One region of the Salinicoccus sp. RF5 genome, then DNA from elsewhere that is predicted to be linked to it. Evidence: riboswitches for the same ligand, from Rfam matches in the RefSeq annotation. Region 1 holds a riboswitch; each other region holds the start of a gene.
The links. A riboswitch is a leader RNA that binds a small molecule or an ion and turns the genes downstream of it on or off. The one in region 1 is predicted to bind S-adenosylmethionine.

Region 1 (4,893 bases):
TGGACCACTTCACGGTCCGCTTCAAGTTCTGCTTCCCAGTTCTCGATCCACTCTTCCGCCTTCTCTTCATTGCCTGTAATCTTACCTAGTTCCCTATGGATGTCAAGATAGTTCCACTTGGCATAATCGATTGGAATTGTAGGAGCTACCGCTTCCAGTTTATCTAAATTTTCGTCGGAATTAAAGGTAATTATCAAATCCGGGTCAACGTTCATCACCTGTTCAATATTCCCCTCTTCAATCAGCTCGATGCCCTCAGTGTATGGCTCAAGCACTTCGCTTTCCGTCACCCTCGCATGCGCGCCGACGACGTTGGCATCCATGTGCATCAGATTCCCGAAATAGCTCATCCCGAGGATGACGATGCGCTGTGGATCTTCAGGAATCTCTATCTCCTCGCCTGCATCAGTCGTGTAGGAGACCATGCCGCTTGAAGCATCCTCTGCCGAACCTCCGCTCGTCTCTCCTGCTGCCGATTCATCCGTCGCTTCTTCTGACGATTCCTCTGAATTGCCACATGCTGCAAGAACCAGTACCATAAGTATTGCGAATAACCCGATGAACTTTTTCATTTTTCTACCCCGCTATGATTTATTTGAGTTGTCGATATTGATAATCATTCTCATTGACTATATAATAAACGAGAATAGGGGAAATTTCAATAGAAATGGGGAATGGCCATGAATATTTCTGACACACTCATCATCGGCGGAGGGCCTGCAGGTTTGTATGCAAGTTTCTATGCAGGGCTGCGCGGCATGAGTGTCCAGCTCATCGATCATCATTCGGAACTTGGCGGAAAACTCAATATATATCCCGAGAAGATAATTTGGGACATCGGCGGCATCCCCCCTCAGCCGGCTGAGGATATCAAACAACAGATGATCACCCAGGCAAAGACCTTCCACCCTGAAATCCATGTCTCGACGACATGCCAATCGGTCATCCGCCACGCGGACCACTTCGAAACCGTAACCGACCGGGGATCCTTCTACAGCCGGACACTGATCATCGCCTCCGGACGCGGCATCTTCACTCCAGTCAGGTTGAAGATCGAAGGCGCTGAAGCATACGAACTGACGAACCTTCACTATACCGTCAAAAGGCTCGAACGCTTCAAAGACCGGAATGTGCTCATCTCAGGCGCCGGCAATACGGCGGTCGACTGGGCGGATGCACTCTCGGAAGTCGCTGCCTCGGTCACGATGGTCTACAGGAGTGAAGAAATGAAGGGGCATGAAGCGATGATCGCCTCCCTTCACCGGAAAGATAATATTCAGATGTGCGCGCAGTGTGCAATAGAGATGCTCCATCCGAACGATGCCGGTGATGCCATCGCCTCGGTCAAACTCAATAATGGTCTGTCACTCGATGTCGACGATGTCCTTGTCAGCCACGGCTATGAATCAAACTGTGAATTCCTCAACTCCCTTGAAGGCGACATCAGGTACAACGACCATCAGATGATCAAGACCCATGATGTCGCGGACACACCCGTGCCCGGCATCTATGCCTGTGGTGACCAGATCGTCTATGACGGCAAAGTCCGGCTGATCGCCGGATGCTTCACAGAAGCCGCCCAGGCAGCCAATCATGCGAAGACATTCATCAAATCGGATGCCCCTGAAGATGGCATGGTCTCCTCACACAATGACATCTTCAAGGAAAAGAACAAGGCTCTGATCCGGAAGATGCACTGATAGGTCAGTAGAACTCGCATGTCGGGCTTGACGCAGTTATTCCGGCAGAGCAGACCGTCATCTTTATGGCAGCGAAAGCTGCCTCTTTTTATTGTACCTCCACTAGCTTCAATGTAAGTTTGACCGGGCTTCTTTCAACACATACATCCCTCATCAATCCAGCATATATGCCAGCTTTTCAGATATTTTCCTCGGCTCACTCATACTGTCGAACTCGAATTTTTCGCCATTTATGAAGACCGTCGGCACAACCAGAATTGAACGCTCCAGCGCCTCCTTTGTAATATCGAGGCTCAAGTTCATCGTACTCCTCTGCTCCTGGCAGCCATACTCCTGCTCCATCATCTGTTCGATTTCCCCGCTGTCGAGATGCGCCCATTCCTTCTGTGTCAGGAACAGGGACTTCATGATTTCATATGCTTCATTGGGCTGGTTATAGTCCAGAAAAAGGTTGGCTATCGTACCATGGAGCAGCCGCACCTTCGGTTTGTCATAGTGCTTTATGGTGTATCGTACTTCCCCCGATTCGACACGCGGCATCACAGCTTCGTGGGCAGCCAGAAAAAAGTTGTGGCAATACGGACAGGCGGTGTTCAGAAAAACTTCAACATGCTTTTTGGCCCCATCCCGTCCAAAGCTTAAAGGTGGTGCATATTCCATACTCATGGTATCCCCTCCACTATTTTATTTTTGCCATTCAAGTATAGAGCAAGGTGCAATCGATGTGAAGATTCATGTCATCACCCGAATTGTTTGGAATAAACAAAATATTTCCTGTTGACAGTGTGGACGAAAGGCGGTAAAGTTTGTCTTAAATTAAATTGAGATGATTCTTATCCAGAGAGGTGGAGGGACTGGCCCTTTGAAGCCTCGGCAACAGCCTTAGCCGGCCCGTGCCAATTCCAGAAGCGTAATTGCTTGAAGATAAGAAGAGATGTATTCCTGCCCTCTTCTTCTATGAAGTGGGCTTTTTTATTTCTCATGACCATCATCAAACCATTGGAGGCTGTTCACCATGAAGGATAATACACGGGGCAATCCACTCGCACTGCTCCCACTGCTCATTTTTGTCGCACTGTTCATCGGTACTGGCATCATCACCCGGGACTTCCAAGCGATGCCGATCACCGTTGCACTCATCGTCGCCATCGTTGCAGCGATGCTGATAAAACCGAAAGACCGTCTGAATGAGAAGATCGGTATCGTGACCCAGGGTGCCGGACGGGAGAACATCATGCTGATGGTGCTCATCTTCCTACTCGCCGGCGCATTCTCGCAGGTCGCAGAGAATATGGGGGCTGTGGAGTCCACAGTCAATCTCGGCCTGTCACTCCTGCCGAGCAATCTGCTGCTGATCGGCCTGTTCATCATCTGCTGCTTCATCTCCATTTCGATGGGGACCTCAACGGGTACTGTCGTAGCACTTGCCCCCATCGCCATCGGCATAGCCGGACAGACGGATCTTTCACTGGCCCTTGCACTTGCCACAGTCATCGGCGGCGCCATGTTTGGGGACAACCTGTCGGTCATTTCCGATACGACGATCGTTTCCACACAGTCCCAGGAGGTCAAGATGTCTGATAAGTTCAAGACGAATTTCTTCATTGTGCTGCCGGGCGCCATCGCAACAGTCATCATACTCTGGTTCATCTCGTCCGGACAGTCGACGACCCCCGCGACGGATCTCGACTACAACCTGTTAAAAGTACTGCCCTACCTCGCTGTTCTGATAATCGCACTGCTCGGGGTCAATGTATTGATCGTCCTTTCCGGAGGCATTGTCTTTGCCGGACTCGTCGGCTTCCTTGACGGGTCCTATACATTCACATCATTCGTCACTGCTGCCGGCGAAGGTATCGGCAATATGCAGAACATTTCCATCATCGCCATACTGATCGGCGGACTCATCGCACTGATCCAGCATTACGGCGGCATCGACTACCTGCTCCACTTCATCACGAGCAGGATCCGCTCCAGAAGAGGTGCAGAGTTCGGGATCGCTTCACTCGTCAGTGCAACAGATCTCAGCACCGCCAACAATACGATTTCCATCATCATCACGGGACCCCTGGCCAAAGACATTGCCGATGAATATGGTGTCGACCGGAGGAAGTCCGCGAGCATCCTCGATATCTTCGCCGCCGCCTTCCAGGGACTCATCCCCTACGGCGGACAGATGCTCGCTGCGGCAGGCCTTGCAGCCATTTCACCCGTCGCCATGATTCCGTATTCCATCTATCCCGCGATGCTCCTGATCTGTGGCATCATCGCGATACTCATTGGTTTCCCACGGAAACTTAATGCGTAACGGATGTCGTCTATTCACAGTCGCAGCGTTTCCGACTGCGAGTTAGGCTCCCAATTCACCATCGCAACCGAAACGATGGCAAGTTAAACCGCTAATTCACCATCGCAATCGAAACGATGGCAAGTTAAACCGCTAATTCACCATCGCAACCGAAACGATGGCAAGTTAAACCGCTAATTCACCATCGCAGCCGAAACGATGGCAAGTTAAACCGCTAATTCACCATCGCAGCCGAAACGATGGCAAGTTAAACCGCTAATTCACCATCGCAGCCGAAACGATGGCAAGTTAAACCGTTAATTCACCATCGCAGCCGAAACGATGGCAAGTTGGACGAAAAACACTCCCCCATCAAAAATGACCTGATCCTCTTAGGACCAGGTCATTTTTCGTTTGATTCCAAAATTATTCAGGCTGTGTCATTTCAAATGCCGTCAGGACCATCATCTTCACGCCGTCGATGAAGCTGTCTTCATCGATGCCGAACTTCGGATGGTGGTGTGGATATTCCATATCCTTCTCCTTGTTGCCTGCACCGATCCAGGCATAGGTCGCCGGTATGATGCGGGAGAAGGCGGCGAAGTCTTCCCCGCCCATTGCGAGCGGATACTCAAATACCTTGTCCCCAAATTCCTCTGTCGCCATCCTTCTGACCCTGTCCGTCACAGCATCTTCATTCACTACAGCAGAATAGCCGTAGTTGAATGAAAAGTCATAAGTTGCCCCGTACATGTCGCAGACGCCTTTGACCGCCTTTTCCATACGCTCTCTGACCATCTCCCGTGTCTCATCATTGATGGTGCGCACGCTGCCTTCGAGCATGGCGTTGTCCGGGATGATGTTCTTCGCACTGCCGGCATGGAATTTCGTCGTCGAGATGACGGC
Region 2 (4,893 bases), on a different contig from region 1:
TATGTAATGGCATCCCACCACCACGGCCCGAACGTCGTTTCAGAAGGTTGGGCATGTTGATCCACTTCACCAAGTGATACAGCTGGACTCAGGAAATTGACGACAGCAATGATCACCACAAGTGCAAGCAAGTACGGCGTGATGGCTCCGAGAGCCAGGACAATCCGGTTGAAGCCCATATTCAATGTGATATAGACGCCGATAATCAGTATGAGCGACCCGATCCATGGTGCTACACCAAAACTTTCATAGAAGGTCGAGCCTGCGCCGGCAAACATGATGACGGCTACTCCATACAGGAAGAACGCAAGCACAATGTCGATGATCCGTCCGAATATATTCCCGAACATGTTCAGGAGGGAATCCACATGGGACTCCGCCTTGATGTCGAAACCGACATCCGCTGTCCATTTACCAGTAAAAAGTATCAAAAGACCTGACAATAATATCGCAAAGATGCTCACTGCACCATTATTTGTGAAAAACTGGAGTATCTCCTGTCCGGTGGAGAACCCCGCTCCAACTACTACACCTGTATAGGCAAAGCCTATCTTCAAGGCTTGTCTGAAATTCTGCAATTTGACCACTCCGAATTATCTTAATATTTTAAAAACAATAACTTCATATTAAACTTATTGAAGAAGGTTGGCAAATGAAGAAAGACCTTCTCCCATCATTTTATCTTCGTCACTGCCAGTCGAGCGAATCGAAGAACTTCCGGGTATCCTCAAAAAGCGCTTGCTGATCTCCGCCCCTCGTCATCAGGTGGCCGGTGTCCGCATAGGACTGCAATGTCTTTTCATTATGGCTAATGCCATCATATATATGTTTCGCACTGTCCATGTATGCTTCCGCATCCTTCCCTCCATACTTGACTGCTGCCGGAACACCAATATCTCCAAGATTCCCATGTACTTCGTCGATCAGCTTCCGGAAGTCATCCAGACTTTCCATCGGATTGTCCTTGTAGTACTGGACCCTCTCCATGATCTTTTCATCATCTTCTCCAGTAAACTTCAGGAAGTTCTTCGTATAGTTCAGGACTCTTCTGTTTATATCCCCAACATCTCTGCCCTGGGGCACAGACATGGCCACAATGCCATTGATGCTGTCGAGTTCCTCGGCTGCCCTGAGGGCGAGCACACCGCCCAGGGAAACACCGCCGACTGCTATGCTTTCATGCCCTTGATCCTTGAGCTGATCATATCCATCCAATACATTTTTCCACCAATCTTCAGGGCTGCTCTGTACAAGTGCCTCCGGTCCCATGCCATGTCCCTCGAAGCTTGGTACATGGACGGTATATTCGTGCTGCTCAAGGTGCTGGGCCAACGGCTTCATGTCCCTGACCGTTCCGGTGAAGGAATGGAGCAGCATGACTGCCCTGGGGCCACTTCCATAGTTCAACGCTTCAGGCTTTACGATTTTCATGATTTATCCTCCTTCTGGATATCTGGTGTCCGATGATATATGTATTCCGCTTCATCCTCATCGAGCCTATAGTCCTTCTTCATCATTGTAATTATCTCCTCTTTCGTCTTCCCCGCCCCATGCGCTTTTGAAACCCGGCTATACAATTCTTCAATGTAATTATGTTCAGACATGCTTTTTTTGGTCCTGTCCAATTGATGACGGCTCAAAACGAAAAGCACAAGAGCTATGACCATCAGAATGATGACCAGGAAATCGATCATATCCTCTCCTCCTCTCCATTATTTAAATTTTTAAAAGTGTTTGACAAATTGTCCTCCATTATAGTAACATAGTCTCTAATCAAATATTTGCTTATCCAGAGTGGTGGAGGGATTGGCCCTGCGAAGCCCGGCAACCTTTTAAGTAAGGTGCTAAATCCAACAGGTACGTTCCTGAAAGATGAGTGACTCGAGAGTCTCCCTTAATCTTTGGGCAGGCTCTTTTTTATAATATATTACTGGAGGAATGAAACAATGACAGAGAATCATCGCTTCGAAACTAAACAGCTTCATGCCGGACAAGAAGTGGACCCTACCACAAATTCACGCGCGCTTCCCATCTATCAGACGACTTCCTATGTATTCGACGATACTAAGCATGCTGCAGAACTATTCGGCCTGCAAGATGTAGGCAACATCTATACCCGTATCATGAATCCAACGACTGCCGCTTTGGAGACGCGTGTTGCAGAACTCGAAGGTGGAGTTGCCGGCCTTGGCGTTGCATCCGGCATGGCTGCCATTACATACGCCATACAGGTTATAGCAAACGCCGGAGATCACATCGTCTCCTCCGCCAGCCTGTATGGGGGAACTCACACACTGTTCACCCATACATTCAAAAAGTTCGGTATCGAGACCAGTCTTGTCGATGCGAAAGATCCTGAGAACGTTTCACGTGAAATCAAGGAAAACACTAAAGCGATCTTTGTAGAGACCATCGGCAATCCGGAAGGCAACGTGGAAGATTTGGAGGCATTAGCGAAAATCGCAGAGGATAATGGTATACCACTTATCGTGGATAACACATTCGCCACTCCGTACCTCTGCCGTCCAATCGAGCACGGCGCACACGTAGTCGTCCATTCGGCCACAAAATTCCTTGGCGGCCATGGCACTTCCATCGGGGGCGTAATCGTTGATGGCGGAAACTTCAACTGGGATAACGGAAAATTCCCTGGACTGACGGAGCCGGATGCGTCCTATCATGACCTTGTCTTCACTGATGCGTTCGGACCTGCTGCCTATGCATTCAAGATCCGTACTACCCTGCTCAGGGATACCGGAGCTGCACTTTCTCCATTCAATGCATTCCTGCTCACACAAGGAATCGAAACATTGTCACTCCGGATGGAAAGGCACGTGGAGAATGCAAAGGCCGTTGCAGAATTCCTGGAAAACCACGATAAAGTGGAATGGGTCGACTATGCTGGCCTCGAATCCAGCGAGTATCATGAGCTCCAGAAGAAATACCTGCCGAAAGGTGCTTCTTCCATATTTACATTCGGTGTCAAAGGCGGATATGAAGCCGGAAAGACGTTCATAGAATCCCTCGAACTCTTCTCACTGCTTGCGAATGTCGGGGATGCCAAGTCACTCGTCATCCATCCCGCTTCCACCACCCATTCCCAGCTTAAGGAAGATGAGCAGTTGGCAGGGGGGGTAAGACCGGAAATGATCCGTCTGTCTGTCGGATTGGAGCATGTGGATGACATCATAGACGATCTAAAAAAAGGTCTGGATGCGATTTAGATGCCTATAAAAATCATTGAAGGCCTCCCGGTACGGGAGCGCCTCCATAAAGAAAATGTATATACAATAGAAGCGACCCGTGCGCATACACAGGATATACGTCCGCTGCGTATGTTGATTTTGAACCTGATGCCTAAAAAAGAGGAAACGGAACTTCATCTTTTGCGCCTTCTGGGCAATACACCGTTGCAGATAGATATCGATTTTATGTATATGACCACACACCACAGCAAAAATACGCCGACCAGCCACCTTCAGAAGTACTACCACAACTTGGACGAAGTGCGCAATCGGCGTTATGATGGCATGATCGTCACAGGTGCACCAGTGGAGAAGCTCGATTTTGATCAAGTCGATTACATCGAAGAACTGCGTGACATCATCGAGTGGTCAAGAACCCACGTCTTCTCCAGGTTCTTCATCTGTTGGGGCGCCCAATTCGCCTTGAACCACTACTTTGGCATACAGAAATCAATTTTGCCCACCAAGTTGTTCGGCGTCTTCGACTATAATAACCTGATGCCGACCCATCCCCTTCTCAGAGGGTTTGATGATGTGTATCAGGTGCCCCAGTCACGTCACACCCAGGTAGATATGGATGCGATAGATGGCACTGAGGAATTGAAAGTCCTCACCTCACATCCGCAATTCGGCCCGGACATCCTGAGTACAGAGGATCAGCGGGATCTGTTCATATTTGGCCATCTGGAATATGAAAGGGATACACTAAAGAATGAATATGACCGCGATCTGGCCAGCGGCCGTGAGATTGCCATCCCACACAACTACTTCCCTGAAGACAATCCGACGGCGGCTCCAATATTCAGCTGGAAAAGCCATGGCCATCTCCTTTTCAGCAACTGGATCAACGAAACTTATCAGAATACCTACTATGACCTGACAGAATTAAAATAGCCTGCGATAGGATCGCAGGCTATTTTTTATAGTTTATGGGAGAGTGGGTAATTCTTCAGGTTTTCATGTTGCCGCTTTCTGGAGAGTGCCATGAGGTGGCTGAAAAATGAAGCGGCATAAACCTCCAAGCTCTGATCCTGTAATCTTCCTACATTTTTACAAATGACCTGCTCTTCCCGCGCTTCATCAAATACGGGAATGTCATTTTCCATCTTGTATTCTGCAATACGGCCTGCAACTTCCATTCTTGCTTCAAATATCGCAATCAGTTCTGCATCCAGCTCGTCGATTCTACGCCTCAATTTTTCATGTTCATTCATGGTCATCCCTCCTTAACCTGGATTTATTGCTGGACGATCTGCTTTCCTGTCGCTGTCTTCTTTTCTATCTCAAGCAGCATATCGATCGTCTGCATCAGTTCTGCAAACTCATCAGGAGTCAGGCACTGCTGTCCATCACTCCATGCATTTTCAGGGTCTTCGTGTACTTCTATCTGGAGGCCGTTCGCTCCAGACATTACTGCCGCTTTGGCCATGGACGGGATGATGTGCCTAACACCTGCTGCGTGACTTGGATCGATGACTATAGGCAGGTGGGACTCCTTCTGGATGACCGGTACAGCTTGAAGATCGAGTGTATTGCGGGTGGCAGTCTCGAAAGTGCGGACGCCCCTTTCACAGAAGATGACGTTGTCATTGCCCCCGGCCATGACGTATTCTGCAGACATCAACCATTCTTTCATCGTTGCAGACAT
Region 3 (4,893 bases), on a different contig from region 1:
CTCATCGTAGGCTTCCTCGGACACCCATGTATTGCGTGGGTTCAGTATTTCCTTCGGCACACCGGCAACTGAAGTCGGGATGCTGAGGCCGAATGCGGTGTCCTCCTCGAATGCATTGAGGGCGAGTTCTCCGCTGATGGCACGTCTTACCATGGACCGTGTGTACTTGAGGTCCATGCGTTTGCCGACACCGTATTCGCCGCCGCTCCAGCCGGTGTTGACGAGGTATACATCCACATTATGCTTGTCGATCAGGCCACCGAGCATATCTGCATATGTCTTGGCATGCAGCGGCAGGAATGGTGAACCGAAGCATGTCGAGAATACAGGCTGTGGTGTCGTGATGCCGCGTTCCGTCCCGGCAAGCTTTGAAGTGAAGCCGCTCAGGAAGTGGTACATTGCCTGCTCCCTGGTCAGCTTGGAGATTGGCGGCAGCACACCGAATGCATCTGCCGTCAGGAAGATGATCGTATTCGGATGTCCGGCGACGGATGGAATGCGTGCATTATCGATGTGATCAAGCGGGTAGGCGGCACGTGTATTTTCCGTCAGGGAGCCATCATCATAGTCCGGCTTTCCTTCATCGTCGAGAGCGACGTTCTCCAGAACGGAGCCGAACTTGATCGCCTTGAAGATTTCAGGCTCCTTCTCGGGGGAGAGGTTGATCGTCTTCGCGTAGCAGCCGCCTTCGATGTTGAATACACCGTCTTCATTCCAGCCATGCTCATCATCGCCTATGAGTTCGCGCTGTGCATCTGCAGACAATGTCGTCTTGCCCGTGCCGGAGAGGCCGAAGAACAGGGCAACGTCCTTGTTTTCCCCTACGTTGGCGGAGCAGTGCATGCTCATTACACCCTGTTCTGGCAGCAGGTAGTTCATGATGGAGAAGATGGACTTCTTCATTTCTCCCGCATACTCCGTACCGCCGATCAGGATGATGCCCTTCTCGAGGGATACGATGACGAATGCTTCCGACTTCGTGCCGTCGGTTTCCGGGTCGGCCTTGAAGGTCGGTGCAGAAACGATCGTGAACTGCGCATCCATGCCGAGGGCTTCTTCCTTCGTTTCCGGACGGATGAACATCGTGCGTGCGAACATGCTGTGCCAGCTGAACTCGGTCACCACGCTGAGGTTGAGGCGCGTCTTCTCGTCAGCACCGGCATAGCCGTTGAAGACGAAGACTTCCTCCTTCTGTCCCAGGTAGTCGATGACCTTCGTGAACAGGTTGTCGAAGACTTCTTCGGAGATGGGCTGGTTGACCTCACCCCAGTCTACCTTGTCCTTTGAGGTGCCATCTTCGACGATGAAGCGGTCCTTTGGGCTGCGTCCGGTATATTTTCCGGTTTCAGCACGGAGCGCACCCGTCTCCGTCAATCTGCCTTCTCCCCTTTTCAAAGACTTTTCAACAAGCTGAGCAGTGGAAAGCTGGACATGCGAAGTATCCTTAGCCACCAGATTTTGAATGCTTTCGGAATGGTTTACCATAATTATTGCCCCCGTTTTATGTAGTATACAAAGTAATTGGTACTTTCACGAATTAGTATAACACATTGATAATTAATGTGACATAATAATTGTAAAATAATATTACCTTGATTTGAAACCCATCATCTAGTATATTATATGTTAAGTTATCTCTTATCAAGAGCCGGTGGAGGGAACATACCCGACGAAACCCAGCAACCTCTTTTCAACAAAGAAAGGTGCTAAAGGATGCAGAAGTTATTCTGATCGATAAGGGGAAGAGCGGAGCCTTTTCTCGTATTATTGGGAAAAGGCTTTATTTTTTGCTACTGGGAGATAGCTAATAATCATAAAGGAGATTTAATTAATGGCAGAGCGTAGACTTTTCACTTCCGAATCCGTAACGGAAGGTCATCCGGATAAGATCGCAGATCAGATATCCGATGCAATACTGGACGAAATACTGAAGGGGGATCCGCATGCCCGGGTCGCCTGTGAAACTGTAGTGAATACCGGCATGGCACTGATCGTTGGAGAAATAAGCACAAACACCTATGTCGACATCCCGAAGATAGTGCGGGAGACGGTGAAGGATATCGGTTATGTCCTTGCCAAATACGGCTACGACTATAAGACGATGTCAGTCCTGACGGGCATAGATGAGCAGTCCTCGGATATCGCCCAGGGGGTGAACAACGCAGTTGAGACGCGGGAGACCGAGGCGGTCTCCACCGGAGCAGGGGACCAGGGTCTGATGTTCGGCTTTGCGTGTGATGAGACTGAAGAGCTGATGCCTCTGCCGATCGCCCTTGCGCACAAGCTTTCAAGGCGCCTCACTGAAGCGCGCAAGGAGAATATCATCGACTACCTGAGGCCGGACGGCAAGACGCAGGTCACCGTCGAATATGACGAGAATGACGAGGTCAAGCGGGTGGATACGATCGTCATCTCGACGCAGCACCATGAAGAGGTGGAGAAGGAGACGATCCAGCGTGATCTGATCGAACACGTCATCCGTGAGGTCGTTCCGGCTGAACTGCTTGATGAAGAAACGAAATATATCATCAATCCGACAGGGCGCTTCGTCATCGGCGGCCCGCAGGGCGACGCCGGACTGACTGGAAGGAAGATCATCGTGGATACCTACGGCGGCTACGCACGCCACGGCGGGGGAGCCTTCAGCGGCAAGGACCCGACCAAGGTTGACCGCTCTGCAGCCTATGCAGCACGGTACATCGCCAAGAACATCGTGGCTGCAGGCATTGCTTCGAAATGCGAAATCCAGCTGGCATATGCCATCGGGGTCAGCGAACCCGTTTCAATATCCGTGGATACATTCGGCACCTCCTCCTACAGCGAGGCGGACATCGTCACGGTCATCAGAAGGCTCTTCAACCTTTCACCGGACGGCATCATAGAGATGCTCGACCTGCGCCGTCCGATTTACAAGAATACGGCGAGCTACGGACACTTTGGCCGTGAAGACCAGGATTTCCCGTGGGAAAAGCTGGATAAGGCAGCGCAGCTCAAAGAGGAGCTCTCGGCTATAAAAGTGAACTAGACACAAAAAAGGCTCCGGAATATTCCGGAGCCTTTTTATGCATGATCTGCTACTCTGTATCTTGTTCTGTCGTGACTTCATCTTCCATCGTGGTTTCTTCCATCGTTTCTTCTTCCATTGTTGTTTCTTCAGTGGTGGTTTCTTCTTCCATCGTGTCCTCTTCGGCAGAGTCACCGCCGCATGCGCCCAGTACGAGAACTGAAGCAAAACCGCCGGCCATTAGATACTTTCTGAGTTCCATGATAAACCCTCCTGATTTCTAATAGTCTGCATGTTGGATTGCCTGCCAGTTTCTCTCTCTGCCCGGCAAGTTAATATATACTTACCCGGAGTATTAGCAGTAAAACATATCAGGAGCCGATATGCACTGAATTTCGAGTGCCGGGAGGCCTGGGAATTATAATGCATATTGTAGATTCACACGGATATGATAGATGGCAAATAGATTTTCATTAAAATATTTGTTTTTGACCGTAAACATATATTATTTTGGTATAATGAACAAAGTCTTAGGCAAGACGACAAAATTATAATATGGAAGGGAATTGAGAAGGAGCTATGAATACGGAAATTTTCACTGACCCAATCGTCATTGCGCTGGCGGTACTGCTGCTTGCCATTGCCATCGCTTTCCTGGTCTATTACCTCAAGTATAGAAACAGGGTCAACGCGCTCAAAGAGGAGTATGGCAAGGAAAAGGAAAGCCTCGTAGAGAAGTATGAATCCGACAATGAAGAGCAGCGTCTCGAGTATAGGAAGGAAGTATCTTCGCTGAACGAAAAGTACCATAATGATACGACCCTGCTCAACAACAAGCTCTCCAGCCTGCGCCAGTTCACGGTGGACAAGGGGGAGTACCTGACCGACCTCTCTCTGATCCAATTGAAAGATCGTCTTGTACGTGATGAGAAGATCAGGGAAACGGACATGTATATACTGTCCAACGTCTATCTGCCATCAAGGAACTATACAAATACACGCAAGATCGACCACCTGGTGCTTACACGCACCGGCATCTATCTGATCGATTCCAAGTACTGGAAGGGTCACATACTGCACGGCGTGGATGAAAGCAACTTCGAGCAGCTGCCATATATCGAGTCGTTCTTCGACCTTCTGGATATCGACAAGTCGAAGGAGCAGACGCTGATCTTCGAAAAGTCGGATGATAAGAATGTATCGGTCAACTACTATAATGACACCATAGAAGAAACGAAGATTTCGGCCGAGAAGCTGAAGAACGTCTTCAAGCTCGAATATGATGTCGTGCCGATGCTGTACTTCAATCCGCAGGACAACGGAAACTACTCCATCAGCAACTACTCCAATGATCCATCCATAAAAGTCCTTGTCGGTGAGGAGGAGCTCGAGAACTTCTTCTTGAAGTATGTCTTCCATGGAAGGTTCCAGTACACCGTCAAAGATCTGGATGAGATTGCAGAGGCGATCTTCCAACTGAATCCGTAATCGTATTCTTTGTCTTGAATATGAAAAAGCCCTATAATTTTTTTATAGGGTTTTTATTTATTCCAAGGAGGCGTAGCAATGTCTGAAGAAATAATCGTGATGAACCCGGCTACCGGGGAAGAAGTTGATCGGGTCAAGAAGGAAAGCAGGGAAGACATCGAAAGGAAGATCGACAAAGCGCACGAGATGTTCAAGCAGTACAGGAAGAAGAATGCGCATGACCGCAGTGCACTGCTGGTCAGGTGGGCTGAACTCATCCGGGAAAATAAGGACGAAATCGCAGAACTGATCACTAAGGAGAACGGCAAGCCGCTCAAGGAAGCTGCAGGAGAAGTGGAGTATGCATGCAGCTATATCGACTACTATGCCGAAGAGGGGAAAAGGGTGTATGGCCGGACGAT
Region 4 (4,893 bases), on a different contig from region 1:
GGAAGTAGTTCAGTGTTCAGAACATGCTTCTACCTGAAGCAAGACATAGGTTCAAATCCTATCTTCCGCTTTATAATTCTATTAATACTGGGCCACCGTGGCGGAATTGGCAGACGCGCTGGACTCAAAATCCAGTTCCCATTGCGGGAGTGTCGGTTCGATCCCGACCGGTGGTATAACTTGTTTCCAAAACAATATAAATGATATGTTTAATAATTGCCCGAAGGCAGTCAGAATGAATCATTTCATCTGGCTGCTTTTTTGCGTCTTAACAATACAAGGAGGAGATAGTACGAGTAACAACGACAAGACGAAGAACGTTGCAGTTCTGGTAAAAGAAATACTCCAGAGGAGATAATATTTCCTTTACCGTTATTATCAAAATAGAGAAGCTCTGCACTTCAGGAAATTGAAGTGCAGGGCTTCTTTTAGTCCCTGTAGATTACCAGGACAGCGTATGAACTGCCATAGGAGAATTTGATGTCGAGGATCTCCAGTTCTTGATTTTCATCGAGGAATCCATTCACTTTCTTTTCGAGACCTTTTTCCGTCATCGCACTCAGTGTCTTGACTTTCATAATTGGAAGCTCCCTTCATTCGTATTTGTCCCCATTAACACCCAAAGTTGACAGAAAAGTCATTTAATATAGTAGAATGGGATGAAAGTCATAGATAAAGGGGAAACATGATGGGGACATTCACCAAATATATGAATCTGAAATACAGTAGGGAAGAGAAGGTATTATATTTCATAAGCAGTGAAAGCGGCATGCACCAGCTGTGGAAGTTCAATCCGTCAACAGGCAGGAAAATGCAGCTCACCAGGCTCGAACAGAACGTCAAGAACTATTGGCTTGAAGACGGACAGATTACAATCGCAGTGGACTACCATGGAAACGAGCGGAACCAGTTCCACATGATGGACGGGGAGGGGATCGGGACGCTGATTGAAGATCCCGACTACTTCCACCATTATGGGGAATATGATGATGATCAGAACATATATACCATGGTCCGCAACCACCATGAATCCTCCAATTTTGACCTTTGCCTTGTCCATGCCAAAGGATCTGTCAGAGTGCTTCGAACTTTTGGGGGACCAGTCCATTTCATTTCCGAACTCCCTGCGGACAGACTGCTGCTGTCGAAAGATGTGAATAACATTGATGAAGCGCTGATGATCTATGATATGGATAAGGATGAAATGGAGGATGTGCCGTTACCCGAAGCCCGATTCTCCGCCTTCAAGTTCCATGAAGACAGGTGCCTGTGCCTCAGCGACATGCATGATGGATATATGAACGTCCATGAAATCAACGTGGAAGAGGACAGTCATCGGCGGCTCACTGCATTCGAATGGGACGTTGAACATTTCAAAGTATCCGTAGACAAGACGGAAGCGATTCTTTCGTGCAATGAGAATGGACAATCCGTACTCTATCGGATGGATCTTGAAACATCGTCGACCGAGAAACTGGGGGTCATAGGCGATGGCGTCGTGCATTCTTTGGCCTACGGAGAAGGGCGGGAGCTGTTCCTGATCCATTCCTCGGTCGACCAGCCGCATCGAATATGCCGGCATTCACTTGAAACCGGTGAGATGGAAACTGTGCTCGGAAACACTGATCAGGTGTCGGAAGTTTCGTGGCGCTTATCATCCTATCATTCATTCGACGATCTGGAAGTGCCATATTTCATATATGAGACGGACCAGGAAGGGAAGAAGACTGTCATCCATATACATGGAGGTCCGGAATCGCAGGCCAGGCCGGAATTCAATGCGCTCTATTACCAGCTGAACAGGGCAGGTTACCAGGTCGTTGTGCCGAATATCAGGGGCAGCAAAGGCTATGGACGCAGCTATCTTGAAGCTGATGACAAGGAGAAGCGCCTGGATGCGATGAAGGATGTTATCGAACTGAGGCGTCATCTGGTGGAGGATGGAAGGGCTGAAGACTCCCGCATCTCGGTGATGGGCAGGAGCTATGGCGGGCTGATGACGCTTCTTCTGGTTACCCATCATCCCGAATTTTGGGCCTCTGCAGTAGATATCGTCGGCATCTCGCACCTCAGGACCTTCCTCGAACATACACCGCCGTGGAGAAGGGCGCTGCGTGCTGCAGAATACGGCTCGATAGAAGAATCAGGTGCGTTTCTGGACGACATCTCGCCCCTCTCGAGAAGTAAGGATATATCGGTGCCGCTGATGGTCTTCCACAGCCACCATGACGCCCGTGTCCCATACAGCGAATCGGTCCAGATGGTGGAGGCGATGAAGGAGAACGGACAGTATGTCGGGTTCACGGCATATGAAAATGAAGGGCATACCTACATGCATCAGGAGAACATCGATGACATGAACAGTAAGATACTCGAATTCTTCAACCGGACATTACAGCATCCATAAAAATAAGGCCTCAACGGGGCCTTATTTCTATTCTTACAGAAGTTTCTCTGCAAGCGATACGATATATTCAAGTTTCTTCCACTGGGCTTCTTCAGTAAGTTCATTGCCGTGGTGTGTAGAGGCGAAGCCGCATTGGGGACTCAGACAGAGCTGATCTTTGGAAACATATTTCGATGCTTCCGCAACCCGTTCCCTGATCACATCTTCATCCTCGAGCTCACCATGCTTTGAGGTGAACAGTCCAAGGACAACCCGCGGACCTTCTTTAGGAATGTAGGAGAGCGGTTCGAAGTCTCCGGAACGGTCATCGTCATATTCGAGGAAGAATCCGTCAACCTTCTCCTTGGCAAAGAGCACGGGGGCGATTTTGGCGTAGCTGCCCTCGAATGCCCATTTCGACCTGTAGTTCCCGCGGCAGAGATGTGTGGTGATGACCATGTCCTCAGGTTTCTGTTCGAGTACGCCGTTGAGCACCCTCAGTGCCAGATGAATCAGGGATTCCCTGTCATAGCCGCTGTCATTGAATGGAATCTCCGGCGCATTGAGCCCCGCAATGTATACATCATCGAACTGGAGGTAGCGGCACCCTGCATCATAGAACGCCTGTACCGTATCCTGATAGGCCTTGATGACATCCTTGGCATATGTTTCGACATCGGGATATATATCCTGGTTCCGGATGCCGGCATTGAACATCTGGTTCGGGCTTGGAATCGTCTGTTTAGGCACCGCCCGGTCGCCGACGATCTCCTTGAATTCGATGAAGTCCTTTATATGCGGGTGCTCTTTATTGAATGCGATTTTCCCTGTAACGCGTACATCATACCGCTCGGTCTCGATGCCGTCGAACTGGAACCCGGTATCTGGGACGTAGCCTTCCACGCCATCCAGGTGTTCAAGGAAATCGGTATGCCAGAAGCGCCTTCTGAATTCGCCGTCGGTGACCGCCTTGAGGCCCACTTCAATCTGCTTGTCGACCACTTTCCTGATCTCTTCGGTCTCGATCTCCCTCAGCTGTTCATAGGAGATTCTATCCTCCTGATGGTCCTTGCGCGCCCTATGTATGCTGTCGGGCCGCAGCAGGCTCCCCACGTGATCCGCCCTGAATGGTGCTTCGACTGCCGTTTTCGTCATGCTGATCCCTCTTTCCAATAATATTAATATAATAAAATCCCCAATTGTCCGAAGTGGATAAATTGGGGATGATCATCATCCATTCATCTCATCTTCGAGCAGTGCTCCTGGAATTAGCACGGTACCTGGGGTCCGCTGCTGAGGTTTCGTTGGGCCAGTCCCTCCGCCTCTCTCGATAAGAGTTCGATTATTATATTAAATAATACTTTAAAGTATAAAGAATTTTCTGTCAAGTGTACTCTTGATGTCATTCGAGGAGGTCTTCAAGCGCATTTTTCTCCTGGTTTATTTCCCCCGGCGTCCTGATGCCGAGACGGCGTATTACTGATAGGGACGGGCACCACCCCTGGATTGCATGCTGGAGCAGGAACGAACCGACGATTCCGGGAAGCAGATTCCACTTTCTGCTGACGGAGGCACCCAATATGCTGCCGATGATGACCAGGGTGCTGGCGTTCGCCTCCAGGACCCGTTCAGTGTTCCACTCCCTCTCCAATGCATCAATACGTTCTCTGATATCCTTTTCGTCTTTTGCCCGATAATGATCGATGCTGCGCTGAATGTCATCCTGTATCTCCCTATTGATATGTTCCGGTGTATGGTTATGGACCCTTCCGTCGTTGCCGCAACTATTGCCATTGAAGTTCCTCCTCTGACCATATTTGCAATTACTTCATTATTTCCCATAGAAGATGAAACGAAACAAATCCTCATCATTTATATATATTTAATAATTAACTTGCTTAAAGTAAGTAAGTGATGTAAAATATAATTATCTTGAATTAGAGATAATAATTATTGGAGGTTTTTGACGATGACAACGTTCGTAACAGATCCAGCCCACTCTGAAGTGGGATTCCAGGTAAAGCACATGATGGTATCAAAGGTGAAGGGGCACTTCGAAGATTTTCATTTTGAAGTAAAAACGAATAGTCTCGAAACTTTCGAGGACGCTGAAGTCCATGCAGAAATAGATGTAAACAGCATAAGCACCAAAAATGAAGACCGGGACGCACATTTGAAATCAGAGGATTTCTTCAATGTGGAAAAGAATCCGAAAATCACGTTCAAATCGAGTAATGTCAATAAGTCCGGGGATACTGTATCGGTGACAGGTGAGACGACGATGAACGGCATCACGAAGGAAATGACAATCGACCTCCAGTACAATGGCAAGGGGACAAACCCCTGGGGACAGGAAGTCCACGGCTTCGAAACCGAGTTCACGATCAACCGTGAAGCATTCGGACTGACATGGAACCAGCAGCTGGAAACAGGCGGTGTACTGGTGAGCAAGGATGTAAAGGCACAGCTGGAGCTCCAGTTCTCCGAAAAAAGTGAATAGGCATAGA

Region 2: another riboswitch for S-adenosylmethionine. It lies ahead of LLU09_RS11715 (O-acetylhomoserine aminocarboxypropyltransferase/cysteine synthase family protein); the one in region 1 lies ahead of LLU09_RS08355 (Na+/H+ antiporter NhaC family protein).
Region 3: another riboswitch for S-adenosylmethionine. It lies ahead of metK (methionine adenosyltransferase); the one in region 1 lies ahead of LLU09_RS08355 (Na+/H+ antiporter NhaC family protein).
Region 4: another riboswitch for S-adenosylmethionine. It lies ahead of LLU09_RS00135 (5-methyltetrahydropteroyltriglutamate--homocysteine S-methyltransferase); the one in region 1 lies ahead of LLU09_RS08355 (Na+/H+ antiporter NhaC family protein).

The regions. Positions count from the first base shown of each region.
Region 1 is NZ_JAJGRC010000002.1:290,622-295,514, reverse strand. It holds gene LLU09_RS08370 (ABC transporter substrate-binding protein) at 1-572, opposite strand, end outside; gene LLU09_RS08365 (NAD(P)/FAD-dependent oxidoreductase) at 681-1,700, shown strand; gene LLU09_RS08360 (thioredoxin domain-containing protein) at 1,854-2,366, opposite strand; SAM riboswitch class I at 2,531-2,631, shown strand; gene LLU09_RS08355 (Na+/H+ antiporter NhaC family protein) at 2,716-4,008, shown strand; gene LLU09_RS08350 (amidohydrolase) at 4,414-4,893, opposite strand, start outside.
Region 2 is NZ_JAJGRC010000004.1:170,357-175,249, reverse strand. It holds gene LLU09_RS11730 (YkvI family membrane protein) at 1-557, opposite strand, end outside; gene LLU09_RS11725 (alpha/beta hydrolase) at 688-1,431, opposite strand; gene LLU09_RS11720 (hypothetical protein) at 1,428-1,694, opposite strand; SAM riboswitch class I at 1,783-1,879, shown strand; gene LLU09_RS11715 (O-acetylhomoserine aminocarboxypropyltransferase/cysteine synthase family protein) at 1,947-3,224, shown strand; gene LLU09_RS11710 (homoserine O-succinyltransferase) at 3,225-4,139, shown strand; gene LLU09_RS11705 (chorismate mutase) at 4,166-4,459, opposite strand; gene aroF (3-deoxy-7-phosphoheptulonate synthase) at 4,483-4,893, opposite strand, start outside.
Region 3 is NZ_JAJGRC010000001.1:63,520-68,412, forward strand. It holds gene pckA (phosphoenolpyruvate carboxykinase (ATP)) at 1-1,485, opposite strand, end outside; SAM riboswitch class I at 1,636-1,741, shown strand; gene metK (methionine adenosyltransferase) at 1,832-3,025, shown strand; gene LLU09_RS00495 (hypothetical protein) at 3,075-3,266, opposite strand; gene LLU09_RS00500 (nuclease-related domain-containing protein) at 3,584-4,492, shown strand; gene LLU09_RS00505 (NAD-dependent succinate-semialdehyde dehydrogenase) at 4,571-4,893, shown strand, end outside.
Region 4 is NZ_JAJGRC010000001.1:2,010-6,902, forward strand. It holds tRNA gene LLU09_RS00115 (tRNA-OTHER) at 1-70, shown strand, start outside; tRNA gene LLU09_RS00120 (tRNA-Leu) at 92-176, shown strand; gene LLU09_RS00125 (sporulation protein Cse60) at 429-578, opposite strand; gene LLU09_RS00130 (alpha/beta hydrolase family protein) at 710-2,407, shown strand; gene LLU09_RS00135 (5-methyltetrahydropteroyltriglutamate--homocysteine S-methyltransferase) at 2,441-3,541, opposite strand; SAM riboswitch class I at 3,627-3,723, opposite strand; gene LLU09_RS00140 (YgaP family membrane protein) at 3,789-4,037, opposite strand; gene LLU09_RS00145 (YceI family protein) at 4,356-4,886, shown strand.